One region of the Vibrio penaeicida genome, then DNA from elsewhere that is predicted to be linked to it. Evidence: predicted binding sites of a transcription regulator. Region 1 holds the regulator's gene; the other holds the start of a gene.

What was found. The regulator MetJ, encoded in region 1, represses methionine synthesis genes. The targets are predictions, from matches to a motif close to TTAGACNTNTANANGTCTAA.
Region 2: the regulator MetJ is predicted to act here: its motif matches at 2,126-2,145, upstream of metK (methionine adenosyltransferase).

What each region holds. Positions count from the first base shown of each region.
Region 1 is NZ_AP025144.1:3,803,464-3,810,887, reverse strand. Features, by position in the region: gene priA (primosomal protein N') at 1-103, opposite strand, end outside; gene rpmE (50S ribosomal protein L31) at 406-621, shown strand; gene LDO37_RS17045 (malic enzyme-like NAD(P)-binding protein) at 889-2,151, shown strand; gene metJ (met regulon transcriptional regulator MetJ) at 2,258-2,578, opposite strand; gene LDO37_RS17035 (O-succinylhomoserine (thiol)-lyase) at 2,875-4,041, shown strand; gene LDO37_RS17030 (bifunctional aspartate kinase/homoserine dehydrogenase II) at 4,041-6,452, shown strand; gene metF (methylenetetrahydrofolate reductase) at 6,708-7,424, shown strand, end outside.
Region 2 is NZ_AP025144.1:3,634,236-3,641,659, reverse strand. Features, by position in the region: gene LDO37_RS16365 (DUF2189 domain-containing protein) at 1-546, opposite strand, end outside; gene metK (methionine adenosyltransferase) at 894-2,045, opposite strand; gene tkt (transketolase) at 2,368-4,377, shown strand; gene LDO37_RS16350 (hypothetical protein) at 4,436-4,672, opposite strand; gene epd (erythrose-4-phosphate dehydrogenase) at 4,977-6,002, shown strand; gene LDO37_RS16340 (phosphoglycerate kinase) at 6,141-7,301, shown strand.

The DNA.
Region 1 (7,424 bases):
TCACGCGACCGCCAATCACTGGAAATTGATGGGGGGCAATTAGGTAATCAAATTGCTTGTCCAATGGTACGGGCAAAGCGACTCTGGCAATAGAAGGGCGCATAAATCTTTTATAAAGAACCTGATAGGAATAAAGTGAGTATAACTGAGTAAGATTCGCTAAGTAACCTATCCATCAAATCTGGCTAAACTCGAATTTTCTTACCCGTAGGGTAAACGGGTGAAAACTGCCTCTAAATCAAAAATAGTTGGCGAAAAAACTGCCAAATAGGTTGATCCTACCTAAATGTTTCATTACTATACTGCGCCTTGATGATGTGGTCATTCCGCATCGATTTATCTGAAACTACGTGTGGTGTCCGGCATAGAATCGGATGGCGACACGGCCCAATTTGAGGTTATCCCATGAAAGTAGGTATTCACCCAGAATACAAAGCTGTTGCAGCAACATGTTCTTGTGGCAACACTTTTGAGTTCAAAACAACTCTAGACAAAGATTCTATCCACCTAGACGTATGTGACAAATGTCACCCGTTCTACACTGGTAAGCAGCGTATCGTTGATACTGGCGGCCGTGTTGATCGCTTCAACAAGCGTTTTGGTGCTCTTAGCAGCAAGTAATTACGAATTCGTAATACTGACCAAATTTGAAAAGGACGCCTCGGCGTCCTTTTTTCGTTCATGAAATAAATGTTTTTTGATTTAGCTCTCGGTTAAGTGGTCTTAGCTCTTTCAAAATGACCTTTCTTTGACGCTGGCAATCTATGAAGATTGCAAGTCATACTTTAGTATAATAAAGAGTTGAAGTTAAATTTGCGGTCGGCTTCAGCTAACAATGCAAGAAACACCTTTTACCTACTCAAAAAACAATAATTGGAACGTCCCCACATGTCTGAAGACAACAGCCAACAAGATTTTCGCCAACAAGCTCTGGATTATCACGCTCAACCTACTCCCGGTAAAATTTCCGTCGAACTCACCAAGCCAGCCAATACAGTAGAAGACCTCGCGCTGGCTTACAGCCCTGGCGTAGCCGAACCTGTACGTGAGATCGCGCAAAATGCTGACAATGTTTATAAGTACACTGCCAAAGGTAATATGGTGGCTGTCATTTCTAACGGTACAGCCATTCTTGGGTTGGGTAACCTAGGACCACTAGCGTCCAAACCTGTGATGGAAGGTAAATCGCTTCTTTTTAAGCGTTTTGCTGGTCTTGATTCCATCGATATCGAAGTGAAACATCGCACGATTGATGAATTTGTTGATACCGTCGCCAACATTGCCGATACGTTTGGCGGCATTAACTTAGAAGACATTAAAGCGCCAGATTGCTTTGAAATTGAGCAGCGACTTATCGAGCGTTGTGATGTTCCCATCTTTCATGACGACCAACACGGCACGGCTATTGTGACGGCTGCCGGTATGTTGAATGCGATTGAACTTCAAGATAAGAAACTCGAAGATGCGACAATTGTTTGTTTAGGTGCGGGGGCTGCTGCCGTTGCGTGCATGGAACTGCTGATCAAATGTGGCGCACAGCGCGAAAAAATCTACATGCTGGATCGTAAAGGTGTGATTCATACTCGCCGTGATGACCTGAATGAATACAAGCAGCTGTTTGCGAACAATACAGATAAGCGCACGTTGGAAGATGTTATTGAGGGTGCCGACCTTTTCTTAGGTGTGTCTGGCCCTGATTTGTTGCCTGCAGAAGCTCTAAAGTTGATGGCGGATAAACCTGTTGTCTTCGCGTGTTCTAACCCTGATCCAGAAATCAAACCGGAAGTCGCCCATCAAGTTCGTAATGATCTGATCATGGGGACGGGTCGAAGCGATTACCCGAATCAGGTTAACAATGTTATTTGTTTCCCATTTCTTTTCCGTGGTGCGTTGGATGTTCGTGCCAGTGAAATTAATGATGAAATGAAGCTCGCAGCGGTGGATGCTATTCGACAATTAGCAAAAGAGCCTGTACCAGAAGAAGTGAAAAAAGCGGCAGGTGTTACGGCGCTAGAATTTGGTTCCGGTTACATCATCCCGAAACCGATGGACGCTCGTTTACTACCACGTGTAGCAAAAGCTGTTGCGCAAGCTGCCATTGATTCAGGCGTTGCTCGAATTGAAATGCCTGAAAACTATATGCAATCCTGAATATGACAATCTGATTCACTTTTCATGTGTGTCAGATTAAACGTACATTGCTTTTTCAATACACATAAAAAAGAGGGGATAGCCTAGGCTATCCCCTCTTTTTTGCTTATTCTTCGTCGTAGGCTTCGAACTCGATGCCCATTTCCGTCATGATTTTTTTCACTTCACTCGGAATATCGTCTGGGCGATCTTTTCTCAAATCTTCATCTGTCGGTAATGGCTGGCCTGTATAAGCGTGGAGAAAAGCTTCACAAAGCAGTTCGCTATTGGTGGCGTGACGCAGATTGTTAATTTGGCGGCGTGTTCTTTCGTCTGTCAGTACTTTAAGTACTTTTAACGGAATCGATACTGTAATTTTTTTTACTTGTTCGCTTTTTTTACCATGCTCAGCATAGGGGCTTATGTATTCGCCATTCCAATCTGCCATTGCGCACCTTCAATTATTATTTATCTAAGTTATATGGCTACTCCGCACAGAAAGCTCTTTTCATGTGTTTTAGCGACTTAGCCGTTCATAAAAACGATTTTAGCGACTTTTACTGCCACAAGCAAAGACATATGGACGTCTAGAAGTGTTGACGTCCTAAAATGAGAACGCTAAAGTATTGCATATTAATCGTGACTATCTCTGTTAAAACACGTTACACGCATGTTAACTCGCGTTCGTAATTGGTATAACAGAGGCTCGAAAAGTTTGCACCACAGGAAAGGAAGACCCTATTTATGAGCCAACGAAAGCCAGCCACTATTGCCGTACGCACTGGTATTGAAGCGGATACTCAGTATCACGCAGTTGTCCCACCAATTTACTTGTCTACGAACTATGGCTTTCCTGCGTTTGGTGAAGTGCCCAAATATGACTACACGCGTTCAGGTAACCCAAATCGAGGCTTGCTAGAGCAAGCTTTAGCTGAGCTGGAAGAAGGTGCAAACGCCATCATAACCAATACTGGTACAGCAGCCATTAACCTTTGGGTGACGGCATTCTTAGGTCCTGACGATCTTATTGTCGCGCCACACGATTGCTATGGTGGTACTTATCGACTCTTTAACACTCGCTCACTAAAGGGTGACTTCAAAGTTGAATTTGTTGATCAATCCGATGAAGCCGCTCTTGCTGAAGCACTCAGCAAAAAACCTAAACTGGTCTTACTTGAAACACCATCAAACCCTTTGGTACGTGTTGTTGATATTGCGAAAATTTGCGAACAAGCAAAACAAGTCGGTGCGCTTGTCGCAGTCGATAACACGTTTTTAACACCGGTTTACCAAAAACCGCTTACTCTTGGTGCAGATTTCGTTGTGCATTCCACGACTAAATTCATTAATGGTCACTCTGACGTGATTGGTGGTGTCATCATTTGTAAAGATGAAAAACACGCGGAAGATTTAGCGTGGTGGGGTAACTGCATTGGCGCAACTGGCACGCCTTTCGACAGTTATATGACTCTACGAGGCCTACGTACACTTGGTGCACGTATGCGAGCTCATGAAGAGAGCTCGAACACGATATTAGAATTTTTGAAAACACATGAATTGGTTGGCACCATTTACCATCCAAGTTTGCCAGAGCACCCAGGTCATGACATTGCCAAAAAGCAGCAATCGGGCTTTGGTTCTATGCTCAGCTTTGAATTGAATGGAAGCTTTGAGCAAATGAAATGTTTTGCCAGTTCTCTCCAGCTTTTCTCGCTCGCAGAATCATTGGGAGGGGTGGAAAGCCTGATCTGTCACCCTAGTTCAATGACCCATCGTGCCATGAGTGATGAAGCGCAAGAAGAAGCGGGCATTGCCCCAACATTACTACGTTTGTCTGTGGGTCTTGAAGATGCGCAAGATCTGATCGCTGATTTGAAGCAAGCCTTTGCAAAAGCCAAGGAGGTGGCGTAATGACTCTCGAACGTCAATTGCATAAATTTGGTGGCAGTAGCTTGGCGGATGCCGAATGCTATCAACGTGTGGTGAGCATACTCAAAGAATATTCGGATACGAATGACTTGGTTGTTGTGTCGGCAGCGGGTAGCACGACAAACCAACTTATCGCTTGGCTGGCGGCGTTAGAAAAAGACGGGCGTTTAGCGCATGAAGCGTTGCAAGAACTCAGACAATACCAAACACAATTAATTGAAAGCTTGTTGCCAGCAGAACGTGCAGCGCCTTTGCTTGATGTTCTTAACACGGAATTTTCTGGGTTAGGCGAATTGTCTTACCCATTAAGCAGTGCTCAAAAATCATCAGCAATGGGACACGGCGAAATATGGTCGGCGAGGCTATTGGCGGAACTTCTTAATCACAATGGTTTAGAAGCGGTTTCGCAAGATTCACGTGATTTCCTTCGTGCAGAACACGGAGCTCAGCCGGAAGTCGACCGAGCACGTTCTTACCCTTTAATTAAAGAATCGCTAGCACAGCATCGTCAGTGCCGAATTGTCATTACTGGTTTCATGGCAAAAAATGAAGAAAGTGAAACAGTTCTTCTTGGGCGTAATGGTTCAGATTACTCAGCGACCGTCATCGGTGCGCTAGCAGAAGCGTCCAGAGTGACCATATGGAGTGATGTGGCTGGGGTGTATAGCTCTGACCCCCGTAAAGTATCAGACGCCTGCTTACTGCCTCTGCTGCGCTTAGATGAAGCCAGTGAATTGGCTCGCTTGGCGGCACCAGTTCTTCATAGCCGTACGTTACAGCCTGTTGCTCAAAGTTCAATGGAATTGCATTTGCGTTGCAGCTACCAACCTGAATCAGGTTCAACACGTATTGAGCGTGTTCTTGCATCGGGTCGTGGTGCCAAAATTATTACCTCTTTGGATGAAGTGCTACTGGTTAAAGTGGACTTCGGGCACGGGCACGATTTTGAACGTTTAGCTAAAGAAGTACTTACAACGCTTTCACGCGGGCAACTCAGCCCATTGGCATTTGAAGCGCAAAGCGATCAAGGTTGCTTGCTTTTGGCGTATACCTCAGAAGTGGCTGGCGAGGCGCTTTCCCATCTACAAGATGTTTCTATTGGTGCGGAAATTAAATTGAAAGAAGGGTATTCACTGGTTGCTGCAGTAGGCGCTGGCGTAACCAATAACCCGAATCACTGCTACGGTTTTTACCAGCAACTGAAAAACAGCACCGTAGAGTTTATTAGTGAGGCTGAATCTGGTCTTAGCTTAGTCGCGATTCTTCGTAAAACCGATACATCTCGCTTAATCACAGGCATTCACAGCCAGTTGTTCCAAGCTCAAAAGCGTGTTGCTATCGCTTTGTGCGGCAAAGGCAATATCGGTTCCAGCTGGATAGAGCTGTTTGATGAGCAAAAAGACGAGCTTGAAAAGCGTCATGGAAAAACATTTGATTTGGTTGCAGTAGTCGATAGCCAAACGTATTGGTTGGACTTCGAGGGCATTGATGCCAAAGAGGTTTTCAATCGTTTTGATGATGAAGCGATCAGCAATGACGGAACGGAATGGTTGGACAAACTGGCGCATCAGCAGAAATTCGATGAAGTTATCGTATTGGATGTGACAGCCAGTGAAGCGTTATCTAATCAGTATGTCAGCATTGCTGAGCACGGTTTCCATTTGATTTCGGCAAATAAAGTTGCAGGTTCGGCACCGGGCGACGTTTATCATCAGGTACAAGATGCGTTTTCAAAGACTGGTCGCCATTGGTTCTATAACGCAACAGTAGGTGCAGGGCTTCCTGTTAACCACACAGTGCGTGATTTACGTGAAAGTGGGGATGACATTCTAGCGCTTTCTGGAATCTTCTCAGGAACGCTGTCATGGCTCTTCCAACAGTTTGATGGTCAGGTGCCTTTCAGTGACTTAGTAGATCTTGCTTGGCAGCAAGGTTTAACGGAGCCCGATCCTCGTTGTGACTTAGATGGATCTGATGTGATGCGTAAGTTGGTGATTCTCGCTCGTGAATCCGGATTAGAGCTAGAGCCTGAAAACGTGAAAGTTGAATCATTGGTTCCAGAGCAATTGCGCGATTTACCGCTGGATGACTTTTTGGACAATGGACAGATCCTGAGCGAAAACTTAGCCGAGCGCCTTGAAAAAGCCCAACGTGAAGACAAAGTATTGCGTTATGTGGCAAGACTGGAAAAAAGCGGCAGCGCAACAGTAGGTGTGGAGGCGTTACCTCGCGAGCACGCACTAGCCAACTTATTGCCTTGCGACAATATCTTTGCCATCGAGAGTAAATGGTATAAAGACAACCCATTGGTTATTCGAGGCCCTGGAGCGGGTAAGGCCGTAACGGCAGGGGCTATTCAGTCAGATCTGAATCGACTTTCAAGTTTGTTATAAATCTTTGTTTTAGTGATTTGCTATAGCGATTTGTTATATCTAAAGGGCACTCTGTGCCCTTTTTTGTTGCCTCTATCCCTTTAAAATGCTGTGGATTTTTATTAATGAAAAATGCGTAGTTTCATCATGAATAAAATTCATGGTGATCTAGTTGACATTAAATCGGATAAAAGACATTCTTTGGACATATAGACGTCTAAACGTCGCTGAGAATTTTAAAAGAATTTTTTGTGGTGGTGCCACAGGGAGAGAAGCATGAGTTATACCCACGCAAGTCACATAGATGCTTTGAATCAGAATGTTGCTGAGCTTTCTGATGACATCAATGTTTCATTTGAGTTTTTTCCACCAAGCAGTGAAAAAATGGAAGAAACGCTTTGGAATTCCGTGCACCGCCTAAAAACGTTACAGCCAAAGTTTGTTTCAGTTACATACGGAGCAAACTCTGGAGAGCGCGATCGTACGCACTCAATTATCAAAGAAATCAAAGATCAAACAGGTTTGGTTGCAGCACCACACTTAACTTGTATCGATGCATCACGTGATGAATTAGTGAACATTGCTAATGATTACTGGAGCAATGGTATTGAAAGTATCGTAGCGTTGCGCGGCGATATTCCCCCAGGCGGTGGTGTGCCGGATATGTATGCTTCTGATTTAGTTGAATTACTAAAGTCTCAGCACGATTTTGATATTTCTGTTGCGGCATTCCCTGAAGTTCACCCAGAAGCTAAAAGCGCACAAGCCGATCTACTGAACTTGAAGCGTAAAGTTGATGCCGGAGCAAACCGAGCTATCACTCAGTTCTTTTTCGACGTTGAGAGCTACTTGCGTTTCCGTGACCGCTGTGTGGCGGCTGGAATTGATGTTGAGATTGTTCCGGGAATCCTACCAGTATCGAACTTTAAGCAGGCTTCACGCTTTGCGGATATCAATAATGTAAAAGTCCCTGGGTGGATGGCGAAGCAATTT
Region 2 (7,424 bases), 170 kb from region 1:
AATAGTAGAAAGTACAATCCCTATTAAGGAGCCGATAACAAGAAACGGTAAGAACTCAGAAATAGGTGCCCCTTCGACGGAAGGGTATAAAGCGTGTAATAAGGCTGCGATCCGCATCCAGAATATCATGGCAATACTGAGCATGAGGGCAAACCCCCACTGAGAGACGGAATTTCTCCCAATAGCATGTATTGAATGCATTAACCGAGGTTTATGACCTTTCTCGAGCTCCCAAGCGGCATCATACAGCCCAAGTGCAAGGAAAGGACCGATGAGCATATAAACAATTAAGCTTGGCAAAACAACAAGGTGAGTTCCTTGCCAGTATACTAAGCCGACAACCCCTATCGCGGCCGCGGTAAAGCATAAACCGTAAAAAGCGCTGATAAGTGGTGTTCTCATTAGGTCGTGAACGGCCATTGCAAGCCATTGAAAAGGCTCAGTGATACCGACTTTATTACAAGGTATGGTTTTGGCGTATTCAGAATCTGGGATGACATTGTCTTTCTTATCAGACACGTTATCTGGATTGAGTGTACGAGGCATAAATCCTCCTGAATGAGTGCATTCAACTACCACTGATGGGCAGTTTCCCCTAATTCGATGCAGAATGAGTTCGTGAACCCAACCCCTTGTCACGAATGCATTTTGCATCTCACAGTTATTAACCGGCTCAAGTACGACAAAACCTTAAGGGGCGGAAAATAACAAAATCCTTTGAATAAGTGGGTGAACCGTGATGACAAAAATATAATACCCACACTTTTCTTACTATTAACTATGTCATCACCCAGCGAAAAAACAACCTTTAATGTTTAAAAAATGATCTTAATGTAAATTTTATGTAACAAAAAGCCCTCGCATTGCGAGGGCTCCAGTTTGAATATTTTATCTTACAGACCAGCGAATTCGCGTAGTAGAATCGCTTTGTCTGTTGCTTCCCAAGGGAATTCTTCACGACCAAAGTGACCGTAAGCCGCAGTCTTCTTATAGATAGGCTGAAGTAAGTTCAGCATTTCTTGAAGCCCGTATGGGCGTAGGTCGAAGTTCTGACGAACCGCTTCAATGATGATGTTATGTGGCACTTTTTCAGTACCGAACGTTTCCACCATGATAGATGTTGGGTCAGCAACACCGATAGCATATGAAAGCTGAATCTCACAGCGATCAGCCAAACCTGCTGCTACGATGTTTTTCGCAACATAACGTGCCGCGTATGCTGCACTACGGTCTACTTTTGATGGATCTTTACCTGAGAATGCGCCGCCGCCGTGACGAGCTGCACCACCGTAGGTATCAACAATGATCTTACGACCAGTCAAACCACAATCACCCATTGGACCGCCGATCACAAAACGACCGGTTGGGTTGATGAAGAAGTTGGTTTCTTTGTTCAGCCATTCAGAAGGCAAAACAGGTTTAATGATTTCTTCCATTACTGCTTCACGCAGGTCTGGTGTAGAAATAGAATCACAATGCTGAGTAGATAAAACGACCGCATCGATACCAACAATTTTGCCTTGATCGTACTGGAAGGTTACCTGAGATTTCGCATCAGGTCGCAACCATGGAAGGCTGCCGTTTTTGCGGACTTCGGCCTGCTTCTGAACCAGTAAATGTGAGTATGTGATTGGAGCTGGCATGAACACATCAGTTTCATTTGTCGCGTAACCAAACATAATGCCTTGGTCGCCTGCGCCTTGCTCTTTAGGATCCGTTTTATCGACACCTTGGTTGATGTCTGGGGATTGTTTACCGATGGTGTTCAGTACTGCACAAGAATCGGCATCAAAGCCCATGTCAGAGTGCACGTATCCGATTTCTCGAACGGTTTGGCGAGTCAACTCTTCGATATCAACCCAAGCTGAAGTAGTGATTTCACCACCGACCATTACCATGCCAGTTTTTACATAAGTTTCACACGCTACACGAGCTTTTGGATCTTGTTCTAGAATCGCATCAAGTACAGCATCAGAAATTTGGTCTGCAATTTTATCTGGGTGACCTTCTGAAACTGATTCAGAAGTGAATAGGTGCTTTGCCATGATAGCTCCACTCTTTAAAAAGTTTAAGAGACCGATTATTCAAATCCATCTCGCTTAAATACATTAAATTTTGTAGGTGTTTCTACATCTAGACGTCTATTCTAATTTCGAATTGATAGAATTCAAGCAAATTTTGTACATATCTCATAACCAACCGATTGCGCAAGTTGCTGTGATTTCGCAGATGTTCACGCGCAATGTAGTAAAAGGGTAGCAAATGTCACGAAATGGTAGGTAAATCGATTGCAGCACCTATTGCGCTTTGCGACAATACGCGCTCACAATTTCTCTTTCAATTCGCTTAATGCATTCAGGAGCAGACATGTCTTCTCGTAACCTTCTTTCAAACAAAGAGCTAGCTAATGCAATTCGTGCCCTTAGCATGGATGGTGTTCAAGCTGCTAACTCTGGTCACCCAGGTGCACCAATGGGTATGGCTGATATCGCCGAAGTACTGTGGCGCTCTCACCTAAACCACAACCCAACCAACCCTGAGTGGGCAGACCGCGACCGTTTCGTTTTATCTAACGGTCACGGCTCTATGCTGATTTACTCTTTGTTGCACCTTGCGGGTTACGATTTGCCAATCGAAGAGTTGAAGAACTTCCGTCAACTGCATTCAAAAACACCAGGTCACCCTGAGTACGGTTACGCACCGGGCATCGAGACCACGACAGGTCCGCTTGGTCAAGGCATCACTAACGCAGTGGGCATGGCTCTGGCTGAGAAATCTCTAGCGGCGCAGTTCAACAAAGACGGTCACGACATCGTTGACCACTTCACTTACGCCTTCATGGGTGATGGCTGTCTGATGGAAGGTATCTCGCACGAGGCATGTTCTCTTGCGGGTACGCTGGGTCTTGGCAAGCTGATTGCGTTCTGGGATGACAACGGCATCTCTATCGACGGTGAAGTGGAAGGCTGGTTCTCAGACGACACACCTAAGCGTTTTGAAGCGTACGGCTGGCATGTCATTCCTGCAGTAGACGGTCACGATGCGGATGCGATTAACGCAGCGATTGAAGCGGCGAAAGCGGACCCACGTCCAACCCTTATCTGTACCAAAACCATCATCGGTTTCGGTTCGCCAAACAAGTCGGGTTCACACGACTGTCACGGCGCGCCATTGGGTCATGAAGAAATTGCAGCAGCACGTGAGTTTTTAGGTTGGGAGCACGGTCCTTTTGAAATTCCGCAGGAAGTTTACGCAGAGTGGTCTGCGAAAGAAGCAGGCGCAGCTAAGGAAGCAGCGTGGAACGAGAAATTTGCAGCTTATGAAGCAGCATATCCAGAGCTTGCCGCCGAGTTCAAACGTCGAGTAAACAACGAACTGCCTGCAGAATGGGAAGCGAAAGCAAGCCAAATCATTGCAGATCTTCAAGCTAACCCAGCTAACATTGCGTCACGTAAAGCGTCGCAAAACGCGTTGGAAGCGTTCGGTGCTATCTTGCCTGAATTTATGGGTGGCTCGGCTGACCTTGCGCCTTCAAACCTGACCATGTGGTCTGGCTCTCAATCACTGACGGCGGAAGACGCGTCCGGTAACTACATCCACTACGGTGTGCGTGAGTTCGGTATGACAGCCATCATGAACGGCATTGCTCTGCACGGTGGTTTCGTACCATACGGCGCAACGTTCCTCATGTTCATGGAATACGCACGTAACGCGATGCGCATGGCAGCACTGATGAAAGTGCAGAACATTCAGGTGTACACGCACGATTCTATCGGCTTGGGTGAAGACGGTCCGACTCACCAACCGGTTGAGCAAATCGCCTCTCTACGCCTAACGCCAAACATGAGCACATGGCGTCCATGTGACCAAGTGGAATCGGCAGTGGCTTGGAAACTGGCGATTGAGCGCAGAGACGGTCCAACATCGCTTATCTTCTCTCGTCAAAACCTAGCGCAGCAAGAGCGTGACGCCGCACAAGTGGCTGATATCGCAAAAGGTGGCTACATCCTGAAAGACAGCGATGGCAAGCCAGAGCTTATCTTGATTGCAACGGGCTCTGAAGTAGAGTTAACCATTGAAGCCGCAGCGCAACTGACAGCAGCAGGCAAGAAAGTACGCGTAGTCTCTATGCCTTCAACGGATGCATTCGACAAGCAAGACGCTGCTTACCGCGAATCAGTACTGCCTTCAGACGTAACCGCTCGTATTGCAGTGGAAGCCGGCATTGCTGACTTCTGGTACAAGTACGTGGGCTTCGATGGTCGTATCATTGGTATGACGACGTTCGGCGAATCTGCACCAGCGGGCGAGCTGTTCAAGATGTTCGGCTTCACGGTTGAAAACGTAGTCGAGACCGCTAACGAACTGTTGGCGTAAACCTCTCCCAAGCCTATAAAGAAAAAACCGAACCATCGCTGGTTCGGTTTTTTTATGTCTATTCGAATTCGTTACCCTGATTCTTTAGCTCTTTTGTATGGCACGTTTTACAAGTGACATAGCGATCCATATCGTAGTAACTGCCACCATTAATAATGGTATGAAGAGAGAGCTTTATTCTGCCTAGTAATGAAGTATCGCTATCATAACTACTTGGCTTGCGTACCAAGGTTTCTGTATGCGAGGTCGTTTTTCGGCACGTATTGCAATACTGTTCGGCAGACCATTCAGTCATGTATTTGTCCTTTGGTGAGAAAATGAGGGTAGAAAGCGCCAAAGGAACGTTACATTGGTTTTATAAACATGAATGTTAACAGGTTCAATTGGAGGTACACTCGAATGCGAGTGACTTCAACTTTAAGAGTTGCTTTGTTGCATCAAAGGGTACGACCAGCCACGACTTCCATGGTAGGGCTTGGCAATCTTTCCACAACTCATTCTTATGGAAATAAAGGACCGGATAAGGCTATGGCTGCCTGTGAACTTTCAGTAATATCAGTTACTATCTGTACCACGCAATTTATGTGAGGGCAGCAGAGATGCTAAAAGTCGCGATCAACGGATTTGGTCGAATAGGGCGTAACGTGTTACGTGCGGTTTATGAAAGCAGTAAAAACCAGCAGATCAAAGTGGTTGCGGTTAATGAGCTAGCGCAGCCAGAAGCCATGGCGCATCTTCTCCAATATGACACCTCGCATGGTCGATTTTTTAAAAAGATATCTCACGACCAAGAGCATCTTTTCATTCATCACGATAGTGGTGAGCGTGATTCTGTTCGCATTTTGCATTTAGAAGATATTGAATTACTTCCGTGGCGTGACTTAGAAGTCGACATCGTGCTGGATTGCACAGGTGTGTATGGGTCTCAGGCTGATGGGCAAAAACATATTGCGGCAGGTGCCAAAAAAGTTCTATTTTCGCACCCTGGGGCTGGTGATTTAGATAACACCATCATTTACGGTGTGAATCATGAATCCATCAAAGCAGAACACAAAGTCGTATCCAACGGCTCCTGTACGACAAACTGTATCGTGCCAATCATAAAGGTACTTGATGATGCCTTTGGTATCGATTCGGGAACCATCACGACCATTCATTCATCTATGAACGATCAGCAAGTAATTGATGCATACCATCCAGACTTGCGACGTACTCGAGCGGCCAGCCAATCTATTATCCCAGTCGATACAAAATTGCACTTGGGTATTGAACGTATATTCCCGAAATTTTCTAACAAATTTGAAGCAATTTCGGTTCGAGTACCTACCGTAAACGTCACTGCAATGGATTTGAGTGTAACAATAAATACAAATGTGAAAGTTAATGACGTAAATCAAACCATTATTAACGCTTCTCGGTGTACATTAGACAACATTGTTGACTATACTGAGGCGCCGTTAGTTTCCATCGACTTCAATCACGATTCCCACAGTGCCATAGTGGACGGCTCGCAAACACGAGTGAGCAATGGACATCTTGTTAAGATGTTGGTGTGGTGTGATAACGAATGGGGCTTTGCTAACCGGATGCTGGATACCGCGATTACCATGCACGAATTGGGTTAAATCAAGCGGTAAAAGTTTTAATTTGGGGCTTGAAATAAATGTGTTTTGCCCCAAAGTAAGCACCAGAGAAAGAATTTATTGGCTGAGCGTGATGCTGAGCTACCAAACTTTAAAATTGAAACATTGAGAGGACAAACCATGTCTGTAATCAAGATGACTGACCTGGAACTAGCAGGTAAACGCGTATTTATCCGTGCTGACCTAAACGTACCAGTAAAAGACGGTAAAGTAACTTCAGATGCTCGTATTCTAGCATCTCTACCAACCATCAAGCTTTGTTTGGAAGCTGGTGCAAAAGTTATGGTCACATCTCACCTAGGTCGTCCTACTGAAGGTGAATACAACGAAGAGTTCTCTCTAGCTCCTGTAGTTAACTACCTAAACGACGCACTAGACTGCGACGTTAAACTAGCGAAAGATTACCTAAACGGTCTTGAGCTGAACGCTGGTGAACTTGTTGTTCTTGAAAACGTTCGCTTCAACAAAGGCGAGAAGAAGAACGAAGAAGAGCTATCTAAAGCATACGCATCCTTATGTGACATCTTCGTAATGGACGCATTTGGTACGGCTCACCGTGCACAAGCGTCTACTCACGGTGTTGGTACTCACGCTCCTGTTGCATGTGCTGGTCCTCTTCTTGCTGCTGAGCTTGAAGCACTAGGCAAAGCAATGGACAACCCAGAGCGTCCACTGGTTGCTATCGTTGGTGGTTCTAAGGTTTCTACTAAGCTGACAGTTCTTGAATCTCTTTCTAAAGTTGCTGATCAACTTGTTGTTGGTGGTGGTATCGCAAACACATTCATCGCAGCTGAAGGTCACAACGTAGGTAAATCTCTATACGAAGCAGACCTAGTTGACACTGCTAAGAAGCTAATGAAAGAGTGTGCTATTCCAGTCGCGACTGACGTTGCATGTGCTAAAGCATTCGACGAGAACGCAGAAGCTGAAATCAAGCATGTTTCTGAAGTTGCAGACGACGACATGATCTTCGACCTAGGTCCAGATTCAACTGCGGCTCTAGCTGAAATCATCGGCAACGCAAAAACTATCCTTTGGAACGGTCCTGTAGGCGTATTCGAATTCAAGAACTTCGAAGCGGGTACAGCGGGCATTTCTAAAGCAATCGCGGAATCTGCAGGTTTCTCTGTAGCAGGTGGTGGCGATACACTAGCAGCAATCGACAAGTTCGGTATTAAGGCTGACGTTTCTTACATCTCTACAGGTGGCGGCGCATTCCTTGAATTCGTTGAAGGTAAAGTACTGCCAGCAGTAGCGATGCTTGAAGAGCGCGCTAAGTAAGAATAACTGAAAGCGGGAGTGAATCCCGCTTTCTTGTTTGCTGCACGCCAAATGGTTCTCTGTTAGAATACCTCGCGTTGTGAGCAAACGTTTGCAAGAATTTAAACTTAATCAGTTTTATTT